DNA from 3 places in the Pectobacterium sp. A5351 genome. Region 1 is predicted to be linked to each of the others. Evidence: riboswitches for the same ligand, from Rfam matches in the RefSeq annotation. Region 1 holds a riboswitch; each other region holds the start of a gene.
What was found. A riboswitch is a leader RNA that binds a small molecule or an ion and turns the genes downstream of it on or off. The one in region 1 is predicted to bind thiamine pyrophosphate.

Region 1 (4,721 bases):
ATAAAAATCAGTGCGCCGGTCGGTAAAATCTGTCGGCGCAGAGCGGGCCACTCCAGCAGACGGAAATGCTGCCAGTTGTTCATGCCCAGATTCGCAGCCAACTGACGTTGCTCGGTAGCAATCCCCTCCAGCGACTGCAACAGCAATCGGGTTGCCAGCGGCAAATTGAAGAAAACATGCGCCAGCAGGATGCCCTGCAATCCATAGGGGGAAAATGTGTATTTCAGGCCAAATCCGCTCAGTGCAGAGGCTAGCCAGCCCTGACGCCCATATACGCTGAGTAGGCCAAAAACGGCAACCAGCACGGGCAACACCAGCGTCATCGCGCACAGGCGCAGCAGCCAGCGGTAGCCGGGAAAGCGTCGTCGATACAGCGCTCTGGCGAGAAAAATGGCCGGAACGGTAGAAAACAGCGCAGAGAGAAACGCCTGCCAGAAGGTAAACCGAATAACATGCCAGAGATAACTGTCATGCCATAGCGTGCGCCACTGGCTTTCGGGCGCCTGTAGCCACAGGGCACCGAAAGCCAGCGTGGCAACGGAAATTAACAGCGTTGTGGCCAGTAGCCCTGGCCACAGACGTCCGCCGATTAGTGGCTGACGGCGCGTTGCCATGCCTGAATCCACTGCGTCCTTTGGTCAGCGACTTCCTGCGCGCTAAACTGCATGGCTTTCTCCGGCACCGCGAGTGTGGCGAAGCCTGCTGGCAGGTCAGTTTTAACCGCAGGGTACATCCAGTTCGTGGTGGGGATCGCCTGCTGGAAGGTTGGGCTCAGGATGAACTGCATAAAGCGTTTCGCCAACTCGGGATTTTTGCTGGAAACCAGCTGCCCGGCGATTTCAATTTGCAGGTAGTGCCCTTCGCTGAAGGTCGCCGCCGCGTAGTTATCTTTCTTCTCTTCAATGATGTGGTAGGCCGGTGACGTGGTGTAGCTCAGCACCAGATCGGCTTCCCCTTTCAAGAACAGACCATAGGCTTCGCTCCAGCCTTTGGTGACGGTGACGGTTTTCTTCGCCAGCTTCTGCCAGGCTTGCGGCGCATCATCGCCGTACACTTTCTGCATCCATAGCAGCAGACCCAGCCCTGGGGTGCTGGTGCGTGGATCCTGATAGATCACTTTCCACGGTGCGTTGCTGTCCACCAGCTCATGCAGGCTTTTCGGCGGGTTCTTCAGCGTGTCTTTGTTATACACAAATGCGAAATAGCCGTAGTCGTAAGGGACGAACGTCTTGTTGTTCCAACCGCCCGGCACCGTAACGGCGCTGGTGTCCAGATTGTGCGGGGCAAACAGGCCGGTTTGTTCCGCCGCCTGCAACAGGTTGTTGTCCAGCCCCAGAATGACATCCGCCTTGCTGTTTTTACCTTCCATACGCAGCCGGTTCAGCAGTGAGGCACCATCTTCCAACGCGACGAAATTCAGTTCGCACTCGCACTCTTTTTCAAACGCGGTCTTGATGACAGGCCCAGGACCCCACTCGGAAGCGAATGAGTCATAGGTATAAACGGTAAGTGCGGGCTTGGCGAAGGCCGAAGCAGAGATCAGTAACAGGCAAGACAGGCTGGTTTTCAGCACGGTGGCTGAACGCGGTAGTAATTGATTTAACACTTTGCACTCCTGAGAATCATAGGGTGGCAAAGGACTTTGAGGCAGCAATGAGCCGCACTCTCAAATCCCTTCGCCGGTATTAACCGGATCAGGTTCGACGGGTATCTTCTCAGCGAAAAATCTTCCGCACCCCGTTGAGAACGGCACATTGTAAAGGGTTAAGCCGAGCAGCGAAAGGCTCTTGGCGTTCCGGTGGCGCGAATCAGGCGGATTTAAAATCAAACGCTCACCCAGAGGCCGTGGCGTGGCCTCTGTTGTCCTGATTGTAGATATTCACCATTGCGCCGACTCTTGCTCGATTCGCGCAGTACACCAGTCGATAAAGGCGCGAATAGCTGGCGAGAGGTGGCGGCTTTGTGGGTAGAGAATGAAAATAGGTTCAAGCGGGGCACTGATGTCAGGAAGTAGCCTGACAAGATGTCCATCAGCAAGTTGCTGGCGCACCATATAGCTGGCAATGCGTATGAGCCCCAGGCCGGCTACACCCGCGGCAAGATAGGCATCGGTGTCATTTACGCTGATTGGTGCGGCGATTGGTATCGCTGCGGTGTGCGTTCCATCGTGAAAATCCCAGCGAGTTGAACGACCCGTCCGGCTGTGGGGATAGCCTACTGCGGCATGCTTGTTGAGCGACGCTAACGTTGTCGGGTGTCCATGCTGTTCAAGATAGCGTGGGGAGGCGCAAATATACCAATGGAACGCACCGAGTCGCCGTGCGACCAATCGCGATAACGGCGGTTCTCCGGTTCTGATGACACAATCGATACCATTCTGAACAATATCCACCGTGGCATCGCCCAAGTGGAAGTCCAACTTTATTCCCGGATAGCGCTCACAGAAGCCTGACAGGTCTGGAATGAGGAAGTTTTTGACCAGCGAAGGTGTCGCCCCGACTCTGATCGTTCCCTGCACTTCTTCCTGCTGTGCCGTCATGTTTTCAACGTCGTATACGTCACGCAAGATCGCTTTGCAACTGTCGTAATAGCGTAGGCCAACATCCGTAATACTGAGTGCTCGCGTTGTTCGGTTAAGCAACCGCGCCCCAAGATGTGATTCAAGTTCCTTGATACTGCGCGTTACGGTGGAGGGCAGAACATGCAGGGTTTCTGCCGCTTTTTTGAAACTCCCCGCATCGACAACACGGATGAATATTTCCATAGCCTGAAATCGATCCATTCGATGATGTTTCCTGTTTTGTGATGAAACGTTGTGCTCGTCGACAAGGCGATCATATCGCTTAATTGTTTGAAAAAATCAAATTATTAAATGGTGTGGCTGAGTCTTATCATGCGCGTATTTTTGTATAACATAACACCTGTTCTTCGGGTTTTTCCATAATTTAAGGCATTTTTGGAAATCAGCGATAGGTTGGAACGCGGAATGCTCGGGAATGCTTCACCACTCCTTGTGATAGAGATAATTTGAAATTTTTAAGGAATTAAGAGATGAATGATAGCGGAACAGTGTTGAAAGATATTCTTGTGCTTGGCGCAGGACAGCTCGGTATGGCGGTATTGCGTGCTCTCGCACCGCGTGCGCGAGCCTTGTCGTTGTCGGTTACGGCACTTGTTTCGCCAGACACGATTAACGATCCGTCTGTGCAGGATCGGGCAAGATTGATCGAACTCCGTGCATTAGGGATTGACGTTATGGGATTCGATCTCGCATCTGATGAACACATGCTTACGGGGCTTTTCAGGAATTATAAGACGGTATTGAATTGTTCGGGATTTGTGGCAGGGCCGGGTACTCAGATGAAAATCACCAGAGCGGTGCTGGCTGCCAATGTCGCACGCTATTTCCCTTGGCAGTTCGGTGTTGACTATGATGTCGTGGGGCGACACAGCGGCCATCCGGTTTTTGATGAACAGTATGATGTGAGGCAGTTGTTACGCAGCCAACAGAGTACCGAATGGGTGATTGTGTCGACCGGCATGTTCACGAGTTTCCTGTTTGAGCCCGCCTTTGACGTGGTGGATCTGGAGCGTGAGACCCTTCACGCTCTGGGAAGCTGGGATACCAAAGTGACAGTGACGATCCCCGAAGACATAGGTTGGCTCACGACGGAAATCTTGCTGGCTGAACCTCGATTGGCGAATGAGGTTATTCATGTGGCAGGTGACACGATCTCATACGCGCAGCTTGCCGATGTTGTCGAACGTGTGACGGGGAAAGCGTTTAAGAAAGACGTGTGGACTCTGGACAAATTGCGCACGGATTTGCAGGTGGCTCCAGATGACGTCATGGCGCGCTATCGTGCCGCGTTCGCTTTGGGTGAGGGGATGTGGTGGGACAAATCCGGTACGTTCAATCAACGTAATGGCTACGAGACGGTCGACGTCGAGCATTTCTTACGGATGCAACTGCAAAAATAGGCAGAAGGGTGCGGTGCAATTCTCTTTGCTCCGCACTTTTCAGATACCGTCAGCGTTCCGGCGGCGCGAACCAGGCAGATTTAAAATCAAACCAGCCCAGCATATTCATCCTGACGCCGCGCATACTGCGCTGCCCCTGAAGTTGCAGCCAATGATGCAGCAGAGGGTGCAGTTGACCGCTGGCGATCAGTTTTTCACACCACTCCGCCATCGGTAGCGTCTGGTTACGCCACTGTTGCGCATCCGCGAGCAGATCGTCATCCAGGCAGTGCTGTACCAGCGGGAGTTCGTAGAGCATCGCGAACAGGGAGAATTCGAGCGGCAAATAGCAGTTCAGGCTGCCAAACCAGATATCGCTCTCGGCGTTCCCTTGATACCAGTCTTCGTAACTGACCGTCTGGATATGCAATGTGACGCCATGCTGCGCCAGCAGCGTGCGCATAATCTCGCTTAATATCCGGTATTCAGGGTGTGCCTGATAGAACGTGAGTGTGACGTCCGTCAGCCCTTTGGGAAGGGATTGCGGTATATCGGGGTGATGATGGTGCCAGCGCGGCAGCAGACTGTAGGCCGGCGACCAATCACGCTGATTGCTGGTGTTGGCATGGTTGAGTAGCGAAATTGGGTTAAATACCTGCCTGAGCCACCGCTGCGCTTCTGGCTGTGATGCTAACGGCGAGCGTTTGTCGAACAGCAGAAAATAACCGCCTTCTTCCATCCGACTTTCCAACTGTTCGTGA
Region 2 (4,721 bases), 960 kb from region 1:
GTCATCGTCGGCAAGCAGCAGCGTGCCGATCCCTGCGGCAGCCAGATAGAGCGAAGCGGGCGCGCCCAGTCCACCCAGTCCGACTAGCAGAACGCAGGCGGCTTTGAGCTTATCCTGACCTTCCGGGCCAATATCTTCCAGCATGAGTTGACGGCTGTAGCGCATGAACTCGCTATCGCTCAGTCCGGCTGGAGTAGAGTGGTGATGCGTTGCCATGTTATGCCTCCCGCCCTTCAATCATCCTGAGCAACGTTGCCGTCGCCTGACGCCAGTCCGGTGCCTGAGTAATGGCACTGACGACAGCAATGCTGCCGACGCCCGTTTTCAGCACCGCAGGGACGCTATCGATGCTGATACCGCCGATCGCAACGGTGGGAAAACGGCCTTGCAGATCGGTTATGTGTCGCGTCAGTTCGGCCAGCCCCTGCGGCGCTGATGGCATATCTTTGGTTTGCGTGGGGAAAATATGTCCCAGTGCGATGTAGGACGGGTTTATCGCCACCGCGCGCGCCAGTTCACGATCGTCGTGCGTGGAAACGCCTAAGCGCAGTCCAGCTTGTTTAATCGCTGCCAGATCGGCGGTATCCAGATCTTCCTGACCCAGATGTACGCCGTACGCCTGATGTTTTATCGCTAATTTCCAGTAGTCATTGATGAAGAGCTGCGCCTGATAGCGACGACCCAATGCGATCGCCTGGATCACATCGGTTTCGGCTTGTTCATCTGACCGATCTTTGATCCTGAGCTGGATCGTTTTCACCCCGATGCTGAGTAAGCGTTCAATCCACTCCACGCTATCGACGACGGGATACAGCCCCAGCCGCTGCGCCGTTGGGGCAAAAGGCGTCGAGTCTGTCATTTGCTTTCCTCGGTTTGCAGGCTGGTGGCGCTGTGATAAAGCTCGCTGCCGCGAGAGCGGAATTCTTGCGACATCTGCGCCATACCCACTTCGATCGGTTTGGCTTCCGCTTCCTGTTTCGCGGCGTAGTCGCGTACTTCCTGTGAGATTTTCATCGAGCAGAATTTGGGGCCGCACATAGAACAGAAGTGAGCGACTTTACCGGATTCCTGCGGCAGCGTTTCATCGTGGTAGGCACGTGCCGTTTGGGGATCGAGCGCCAGATTGAACTGGTCTTCCCAGCGGAATTCGAAACGTGCTTTCGACATGGCGTTATCACGGATCTGCGCACCGGGATGACCTTTCGCCAGATCGGCGGCGTGAGCGGCGATCTTGTAGGTAATCAGCCCCTGTTTGACGTCTTCTTTGTTCGGCAGGCCTAGATGTTCCTTCGGCGTTACATAACAGAGCATCGCGCAGCCGAACCAGCCGATCATGGCGGCACCGATGCCGGAGGTGAAGTGATCGTAACCCGGTGCGATATCGGTGGTTAACGGGCCGAGCGTATAGAATGGCGCTTCATGGCAGTGCTCCAGTTCTTCGGTCATGTTGCGGCGGATCATCTGCATCGGAACATGGCCGGGGCCTTCGATCATCACCTGTACGTCGTATTCCCAGGCGATTTTGGTCAGCTCGCCCAACGTATGTAGCTCAGCAAACTGGGCTTCGTCGTTGGCATCCTGAATGGAGCCGGGACGTAAGCCATCGCCTAGTGACAGCGCGACGTCATAAGCGGCACAGATTTCACAGATTTCGCGGAAGTGTTCGTACAGGAAGCTTTCTGTGTGATGTGACAGGCACCATTTCGCCATAATGGAACCGCCGCGTGAGACGATGCCGGTCAGGCGTTTGGCCGTCATCGGTACATAGCGCAGCAGCACACCCGCATGGATAGTGAAATAGTCCACGCCCTGTTCTGCCTGTTCCAGCAGCGTATCGCGGAACATTTCCCAATTCAGGTTTTCCGCCACGCCGTTCACTTTTTCCAGCGCCTGATAGATTGGCACGGTACCGATTGGCACGGGACTGTTGCGCAGAATCCACTCGCGGGTTTCATGAATATAGCGGCCAGTTGAGAGATCCATCACCGTATCCGCGCCCCAGCGGGTAGACCAGACCAGCTTTTCCACCTCTTCTTCGATGGAGGACGTCACGGCGGAATTACCGATATTGGCGTTAACCTTCACCAGAAAATTGCGTCCGATGATCATCGGCTCTGATTCGGGATGGTTGATGTTGGAAGGAATAATGGCGCGACCGGCGGCGACTTCCTGACGAACGAATTCCGGCGTGATGTTTTCCGGCAGAAGTGCACCGAAACTTTGCCCCGGATGCTGCTGGCGCAGCACGTCAGTGCGAATACGCTCGCGTCCCATATTTTCGCGAATGGCGATAAATTCCATTTCGGGGGTAATGATCCCCTGTCGTGCATAGTGAAGCTGAGTGACGCGTTTGCCCGCTTTGGCACGAAGCGGCCGTGGCAAGTGTTCGAAGCGCAGATGATCAAGACCGGCATCTGCCAGACGCTGCTGAGTGAAATCGGAACTGACGCCGGATAGCGCCTCGGTGTCGTGACGTTCGGCAATCCAACTGGCGCGCAGCTTCGCTAAGCCAACGCGGACATCGGGTTGGGCGGCGGGGTCGCCATAGGGCCCTGACGTATCATAAACCGGGATCGGTTCATTGGGTTCGTATTGCGGATTGTCTTTGCTGCCGCCGAGTAGCGTCGGGCTGAGCTGAATTTCTCGCATTGGCACGTGAATATCGTCGCGCGAACCTGCAAGGTAGATACGTTTGGAATTAGGGAAGGCTGTTCCCTGTAAGGTGTCGATAAATTGCTGGGCGGCGGAACGCTGCTCGCGGCGACCCGATTTGGATGCTGTAGATAACTCTGTCTTTACCGACGAGGTTTTTATAGACAAGGGTTCTGTAGACATAGCAAGTTCCTGTAAGACGTAAAGGGAAGATTGCTTGTCTGGAGCCGGAGGGAGTAATAATGATATCAAGCATCAGAGCAGGTATGTAGGAATACGCAGCCTTGGGCTCAATCTCAATGAGGTGCATTACTCTTGTTCCCTTCGCAGGTATTAACCCGATCAGGTTCCGCGGATCCCGAATTAACGGTCTCAGCCTGTGCGCTCATAGGTTTCGTAAAACGATTGATTTCGTAAAACAAAACACGAGCACGCTAGGCACTCCGACAAGATATGCCCGTTTCTTAAACGGGCCAATAAAACCCCTACACTGTATGTCGGCAAAACGCGGATGTCAAAGCGTGTCGCTTTTGCCTGTACAGCGTGTGGCGATGTTTTTAAATAACGTCAAATGACCGCTAGTTGTCGTAAACCAGACGGATCATGTTGTCTTCTAACGTAAAACGCTCTTCCAGAGCTTCACCGACGCTGGAGAGTGCCTGCTGAAATTTGAGACAGTTATCATGGTCGATGGCGGCCGCCAAATGGCTATCGTAAAACGTCATAATGTGCTGCGTGTTATTTTGCAAGGCGAGGTCGAGCTGGGTGGAAAGGGCTAAGAGCTGTTCGCTGTGTGTCGCTGCTTCATGCAGCATCTTTTCGTATAAATGAAAGTGGCCGGTAGAAAGGTAATCCACCAGATTCTGGCAAAAATTATCCAATGCTTCTTCATCCAGAAGAGAAAGCGCTTCCTTGTTCGGCTTGATGCCAACCAGATGATAGTAAGCCACCAGAAGCTGCTTACGCGCTTGTAGCCATTGGTCGATTAACGCATTATTGCCACCAACGTATTCAGTCAGACTTTGTAGCTGGTTTAGCATCGTTGACTCCGTGAAGGGTAAGAAATAACTGAAATCCCAGTTATAAAACTTATGTAATCACTCTGAATGTAAAATGCCAGTGAAGTGGCAGTGGAGCAATAAAAAGATATGGAACAGACGCTAAAAGGTGATGAGACCGGCTGGTGGGTGGTTAGCGATGCGGTACAAATCTGGCTGCCCCAGGGAGAATTACCGTGTGGAACGGCGATAGAGTGGTCTTTGCAGGGGAAAACGGCTCGCCAAATCGGCGAATGGCAAGAACAGCCCGTCTGGCTGGTGTGTCAGGGCCGTGATACCGATATGGCCTCGGTTCGCCAACTGCTCGAGCAGGACGTGGGCTTATTCCAACTGGCGGGGCGAGGTGTACAGCTGGCTGAGTTCTATCGTTCTCATCGTTTTTGCGGTTACTGCGGCCATGAAATGGTGCGGAGTAAAACGGAACTGGCGTGCTTATGCCACCACTGCAAAGAGCGTTATTATCCGCAGATCGCACCTTGCATCATTGTCGCGATTCGCCGTGGCGATGAGATTTTGCTGGCGCAGCATAATCGACATCGCGGAAATATGTACACCGTGCTGGCTGGGTTTGTGGAAGTCGGTGAAACGTTGGAACAGACGGTCGTACGTGAGGTGATGGAAGAGAGCCAAATCCAGATAAAAAACCTGCGCTACGTGAGTTCGCAGCCTTGGCCTTTCCCGCATTCGTTGATGATGGCGTTTATGGCTGAGTATGCGGGTGGAGACATCAAGCACGACCCGAAAGAGCTGCGTGACGCGGGCTGGTTCCGCTTTGACCAACTCCCGCAACTGCCCCCGCCGGGCACCGTGGCACGTCGGCTTATCGAAGATACGGTGGTGTTGTGTCGCACTTATCACGAGAACGAAGGCTGACGTGGTACTATTTGCGCCATGAATGGCTCGCGTACACAACGTACTCGCGTCATAGCGTATTCGTTTTATAAAGCGTTCGTTTTATAACGCATCCGTTTCATCATATCTACCCGGTGTCGAACCGCCGTGAGGTTGAAA
Region 3 (4,721 bases), 2.0 Mb from region 1:
TTTATCATTAATGACTTTGAAATTATCGATGTCGATAATAAATAGCGCGTTTTCGCGTCGAGTTTTTTAATTCATTAATAAAAATCGATGATTAGGGCGTTGAGTCAGTTCACCGCTAAATGACTGTATTCTGGCTTCGACATATTTGTTATTGATAATAAAATCGTGGTTATATTCTTTGAAAGGCATTGCGGATCTCCTCTTGCATCACCTCAAAAGTCGACGCCCGATCGCTCAGGCGTCTTTACCGATTAAAAATCGGCTTTCAGTACGACGCGGTAACGGGCTTTGCCGTCACGCACGTGCTGGATAGCTTCATTGATTTTCGACATCGGGAATAGCTCCGTTTGCGGTTTAACTTTGGCACGAGCGGCGAGTTTCATCAGAGAACGAAGCTCATGCGGCGAGCCAGTAGAAGAGCCGGAAACGCTGCGGTCGCCTGCGATGAGCGTAAAGGCTGGAACGCTAAATGGCTTCATCACTGCACCGACGGTATGGAATTTGCCGTTATAGGCGAGCGCGTTGAAGTAAGGTTGCCATTCCAGATCGACACTCACGGTGTTGATGATGAGATCGAACTGGCCTGCCAGTGCGGTCAGCGCCTGCGGGTCACGACTGTTGACGACCTTATCGGCACCCATCGCTAATACTTCCTGCTCTTTGGCTGGATTCGAGCTGAATGCCGTGACTTCACAACCCATCGCGTGCAGGAGTTTAATCGCGATATGCCCCAGTCCACCGATGCCGATCACACCGACGCGGCTGGTTGCGGTGACATGGTGCATTAACAGCGGTTTGAATACGGTGATGCCGCCACACAGCAACGGACCTGCTGATTCGATATCAATGGACTCAGGAAGCGGGATCGCCCACTGCCAGTTTGCGCGAATCTTATCGGCGAAACCGCCTTTATTCAGGATGGTTGGTACGCTGCCTTGCTGGCAGTTGGTTTGGCTGCCGCTGATACAGGCATCGCAGTGCCCACAGCTACGTGCCGTCCAGCCAATACCAACGCGCTGACCAATCTTTAGTCCCTTGTTTTTCGCCGCATCGCCCAGTGCGTGAACGCGGCCAATCACTTCATGCCCGGCAACCAGCGGATAGCTCGACATGCCCCATTCGTTATCGATCATCGACAGATCGGAATGGCATACGCCGCAATAATCAACCACGACTTCGACGTCTTCCGCATGCAGTTCACCCGCATCAAACTCATACAACTCCAGCGCTGCGCCTGCTTCCGGTGCGGCATAACTCTTGATTATCGTCATCACAATCTCCTCAGTATGGGTTTGATTAACCAGTCTAAAGGGTTATGGCGTTTTTCTCTATGTCACAACGTGCCTGTGGTTTTTCATTTTGTGTCGGGGAGAGTCGTACGGGCGATGGCTTGCTTTACTGGCGTCACTTACTTATGCTGCGAAGTCTAAGTACATGACTCGGGGTGCCCTTCTTTGTGAAGGCTGAGAAATACCCGTACCACCTGATCTGGATAATGCCAGCGTAGGGAAGTCACGGTATGCCCCACCGGTTGCCGCCTTCTTCCACGCCGGTTGGGAGACCTATGAACACTCGACCTGCCGACTTTTCTGCCGCTCAGGCAGCAACATCACTTACTCAATTCCGTTCTGCCTCGCCGCTGGTGCACTGCCTGACCAACGATGTGGTGCAATCTTTTACTGCTAACGTGCTGCTGGCTCTGAATGCGTCGCCTGCGATGGTGGTCGATCCCGAAGAAGCCGCGCAGTTCAGCGCGGTGGCGGATGCGCTGCTGATTAATGTCGGGACGTTGGAGCGTACACGTGCCGATGCGATGCGGACGGCGGTAAACAGCGCGCATCTGGCGGGGAAACCGTGGGTGCTCGATCCGGTTGCCGTAGGCGGCTTGACCTTTCGGAGCGAATTTTGTCGGGAATTGCTGGCATGGAAACCCGAGGCGATTCGCGGCAATGCATCTGAAATCATGGCGCTGGCGGGGTTAGCCGCACAGGGGCGTGGCGTCGATAGCGCCGACGATTCGCTGGCGGCGCTTCCTGCTGCGCGTGAACTGGCGAGAAAGGTGGGGACGATCGTTGCGGTGACTGGCGTGGTGGATTATGTCACGGACGGCGAACGTGATATTGCGGTAAGCGGCGGCGATAGCATGATGACGCGCGTGGTTGGTACGGGCTGTGCGCTGTCGGCGGTCGTCGCGGGTTTCTGTGCTCTGGAAGGGGAACGATTATCCCACGTGGCGGCGGCGTGCTATGTCATGGCATTAGCGGGGCAGCAGGCAGCTTTGACATCGCAAGGAACGGGGAGTTTTATACCCAATTTCCTTGATAGGCTCTATACCCTGCGCGCGGAGGATCTGGCATGAAGCGTATCAATGCGTTGACGATTGCAGGCACCGATCCGAGCGGCGGTGCGGGTATTCAGGCGGATTTAAAAGCCTTTTCCGCGTTAGGGGCTTATGGGACGTCAGTCATTACTGCGCTGGTGGCGCAAAATACGCGCGGCGTGCAGTCTGTCTACCGGATTGAACCGGATTTTGTCGCGGTGCAGCTGGATTCGGTGCTGAGCGATGTACGTATCGACAGCGCCAAGATTGGCATGCTGGCGCAGACCGATATTGTTGACGCGGTTGCCGAACGCCTGCGCCATTATGCCGTGCCTTTCGTGGTGTTGGATACGGTGATGCTGGCGAAAAGTGGCGATCCGTTATTGGCACCGGAGGCGGTGGAGTCGATCCGTCGTGAACTGCTGCCGCTGGTTTCTCTGATTACGCCCAATCTGCCGGAAGCCGCGGCGCTGCTGAATACGTCACCGGCCACCAACGAGCGGGAAATGCGCGAACAAGGTGAAGCGCTGCTGGCTATGGGCTGTCAGGCGGTGCTGATGAAAGGCGGACACCTGAGCGAAGCGGAAAGCCCGGACTGGCTGTTCAGCCGACAGGCCGAACCGCAGCGCTTTAGTTCCCCGCGCGTGAATACCCGCCATACGCACGGCACCGGCTGCACGCTGTCTGCCGCGTTGGCCGCGCTGCGACCGCGCCACGATAGCTGGAGTGAGACGGTCTACGCCGCGAAGGACTATTTACAGCAGGCATTACAACAGGCCGACACGCTGGAGGTCGGGCACGGCATCGGCCCCGTTCATCACTTCCACCGCTGGTGGTAAAACGCACATGCAGCTTGAAGTATGGCAGGTATAAGTAAATTGACTTGTACTTTACGTGACATATTTGCCAGTAATTTCAAACTAAATTAAGCGTATTTGGGCGTGACAGTGCGGGGGCATCCGGTTACTTTGCAGTGAATTCTTGGCGTTAATGTGAAATAGGATGTGGGGATAATATATGGCAGGTTCTGCTCGCAGTGCGATGGCTGCCAAGGCGCTTCAGACGATACTCAATATCGGCCTGCTGGTGCTGGCGACCATTCTGGTGATTTTTTTGGTCAAGGAAACGTTTCATCTGGCGAAAGTGTTGCTGATCTCCAACGAGAAAGATTCCTCCTATCAACTGATAGAAGGCATTGTGATCTATTTCCTGTATTTTGAATTCATTGCGCTGATCGTGAAGTATTTTCAGTCCGGCTATCACTTCCCGCTGCGCTATTTTATCTACATCGGCATTACGGCCATCATTCGCCTGATTATTGTCGATCACAAAAGCCCATCGGATACGCTGATTTATTCCGCGGCGATTCTGCTGCTTGTGGTAACACTGTATCTGGCAAACAGTAATCGCCTGAAACGGGAATAGTTGAAACAGGAATAATCGAAATTCGCCGCTATTCCAGCAGCGAGCACTGGGGCGGCAGGCGGCAGCGAATCGCGGCGGGAAGCACCTCGATACGGAAGCGTTTGGCGGTGAGCGGCTCGCCGTCCAGGTTAAATGTCATATCATCCGGAGCGGTGATCTCCAGCCAGGGCAAGGTAGCGGAAATCATGTTCTGGTTTTCGCTGCCGGTAAACCAGGCCTGAAGCATATTCGGCAGCAGCTCGGTTGCCGATAGCACGCTCAGTTCCAGTAGCCCATCGTTAATTAGGGCTTCTGGGCAAAGTTCCTGTCCGCCGCCAGCCTGACGACCATTTCCCACCGCGATGACCAGCGTATCACCTGACCAGTGAAAATCCGGCCCGCGAATCTCACAGCACTCGGCTTGCAGCATGTCCATGCGAAAGAGCGCGTGTAGCACGTAAGACGCACTTCCCAGTGCGGCCTTCATCTTGGCGGGTGTCTCGGTGGTAATGCGCGTGGCGAAGCCGCCCGTTGCCATGTTGATGAAATAGTGGCTGTCGTTCACGTTGGCGATATCAATGGCGGTGGCGCGGCCTTTGATCGCCAGCGTTAGCGCGTTGTGCATCTCCATCGGAATCTGACAACTGGTGGCGAAATCGTTGGCCGTACCCAGCGGGACAATCCCCAAACACGGGCGCACCGCTTCCGGCTGCACCGCTAACGCGGCGGCGACTTCATTGACGGTGCCGTCGCCACCGGCGGCAATCACGTTATCCGCGTTGAGCTGGATTGCCTCTTCCACATAGCGTTTAGCATCGCCGTATTCCCAGGTCACGCGGACATGCAGCGTATAGCCGTCCTTTCGCAACGCATCAATGGCCTCGCGGAGTTCTTCATTACCCGCACTCTTTCCATTCAGAATCAGCAGTGTCACCGGATTTTTTTCCATGGCCATTTCTCCTAAGCAGGATCGTGGGATTAATAATAGTCACTAAAT

Region 2: linked by a shared signal. The riboswitch ahead of thiC (phosphomethylpyrimidine synthase ThiC) and the one ahead of thiB (thiamine ABC transporter substrate binding subunit) in region 1 are both predicted to bind thiamine pyrophosphate.
Region 3: linked by a shared signal. The riboswitch ahead of thiM (hydroxyethylthiazole kinase) and the one ahead of thiB (thiamine ABC transporter substrate binding subunit) in region 1 are both predicted to bind thiamine pyrophosphate.

Annotation. Positions count from the first base shown of each region.
Region 1 covers NZ_CP116477.1:3,669,207-3,673,927, reverse strand. The annotation lists gene thiP (thiamine/thiamine pyrophosphate ABC transporter permease ThiP) at 1-614, opposite strand, end outside; gene thiB (thiamine ABC transporter substrate binding subunit) at 590-1,573, opposite strand; TPP riboswitch at 1,654-1,750, opposite strand; gene O1Q74_RS16885 (LysR family transcriptional regulator) at 1,880-2,782, opposite strand; gene O1Q74_RS16880 (aromatic alcohol reductase) at 3,052-3,981, shown strand; gene sgrR (HTH-type transcriptional regulator SgrR) at 4,031-4,721, opposite strand, start outside.
Region 2 covers NZ_CP116477.1:232,134-236,854, forward strand. The annotation lists gene O1Q74_RS01070 (HesA/MoeB/ThiF family protein) at 1-216, opposite strand, end outside; gene thiE (thiamine phosphate synthase) at 218-859, opposite strand; gene thiC (phosphomethylpyrimidine synthase ThiC) at 856-2,835, opposite strand; TPP riboswitch at 2,955-3,108, opposite strand; gene rsd (sigma D regulator) at 3,231-3,692, opposite strand; gene nudC (NAD(+) diphosphatase) at 3,801-4,583, shown strand.
Region 3 covers NZ_CP116477.1:1,237,582-1,242,302, forward strand. The annotation lists gene O1Q74_RS05865 (diguanylate cyclase domain-containing protein) at 1-39, opposite strand, end outside; gene ahr (NADPH-dependent aldehyde reductase Ahr) at 252-1,271, opposite strand; TPP riboswitch at 1,431-1,527, shown strand; gene thiM (hydroxyethylthiazole kinase) at 1,565-2,359, shown strand; gene thiD (bifunctional hydroxymethylpyrimidine kinase/phosphomethylpyrimidine kinase) at 2,356-3,159, shown strand; gene psiE (phosphate-starvation-inducible protein PsiE) at 3,338-3,745, shown strand; gene yegS (lipid kinase YegS) at 3,774-4,673, opposite strand.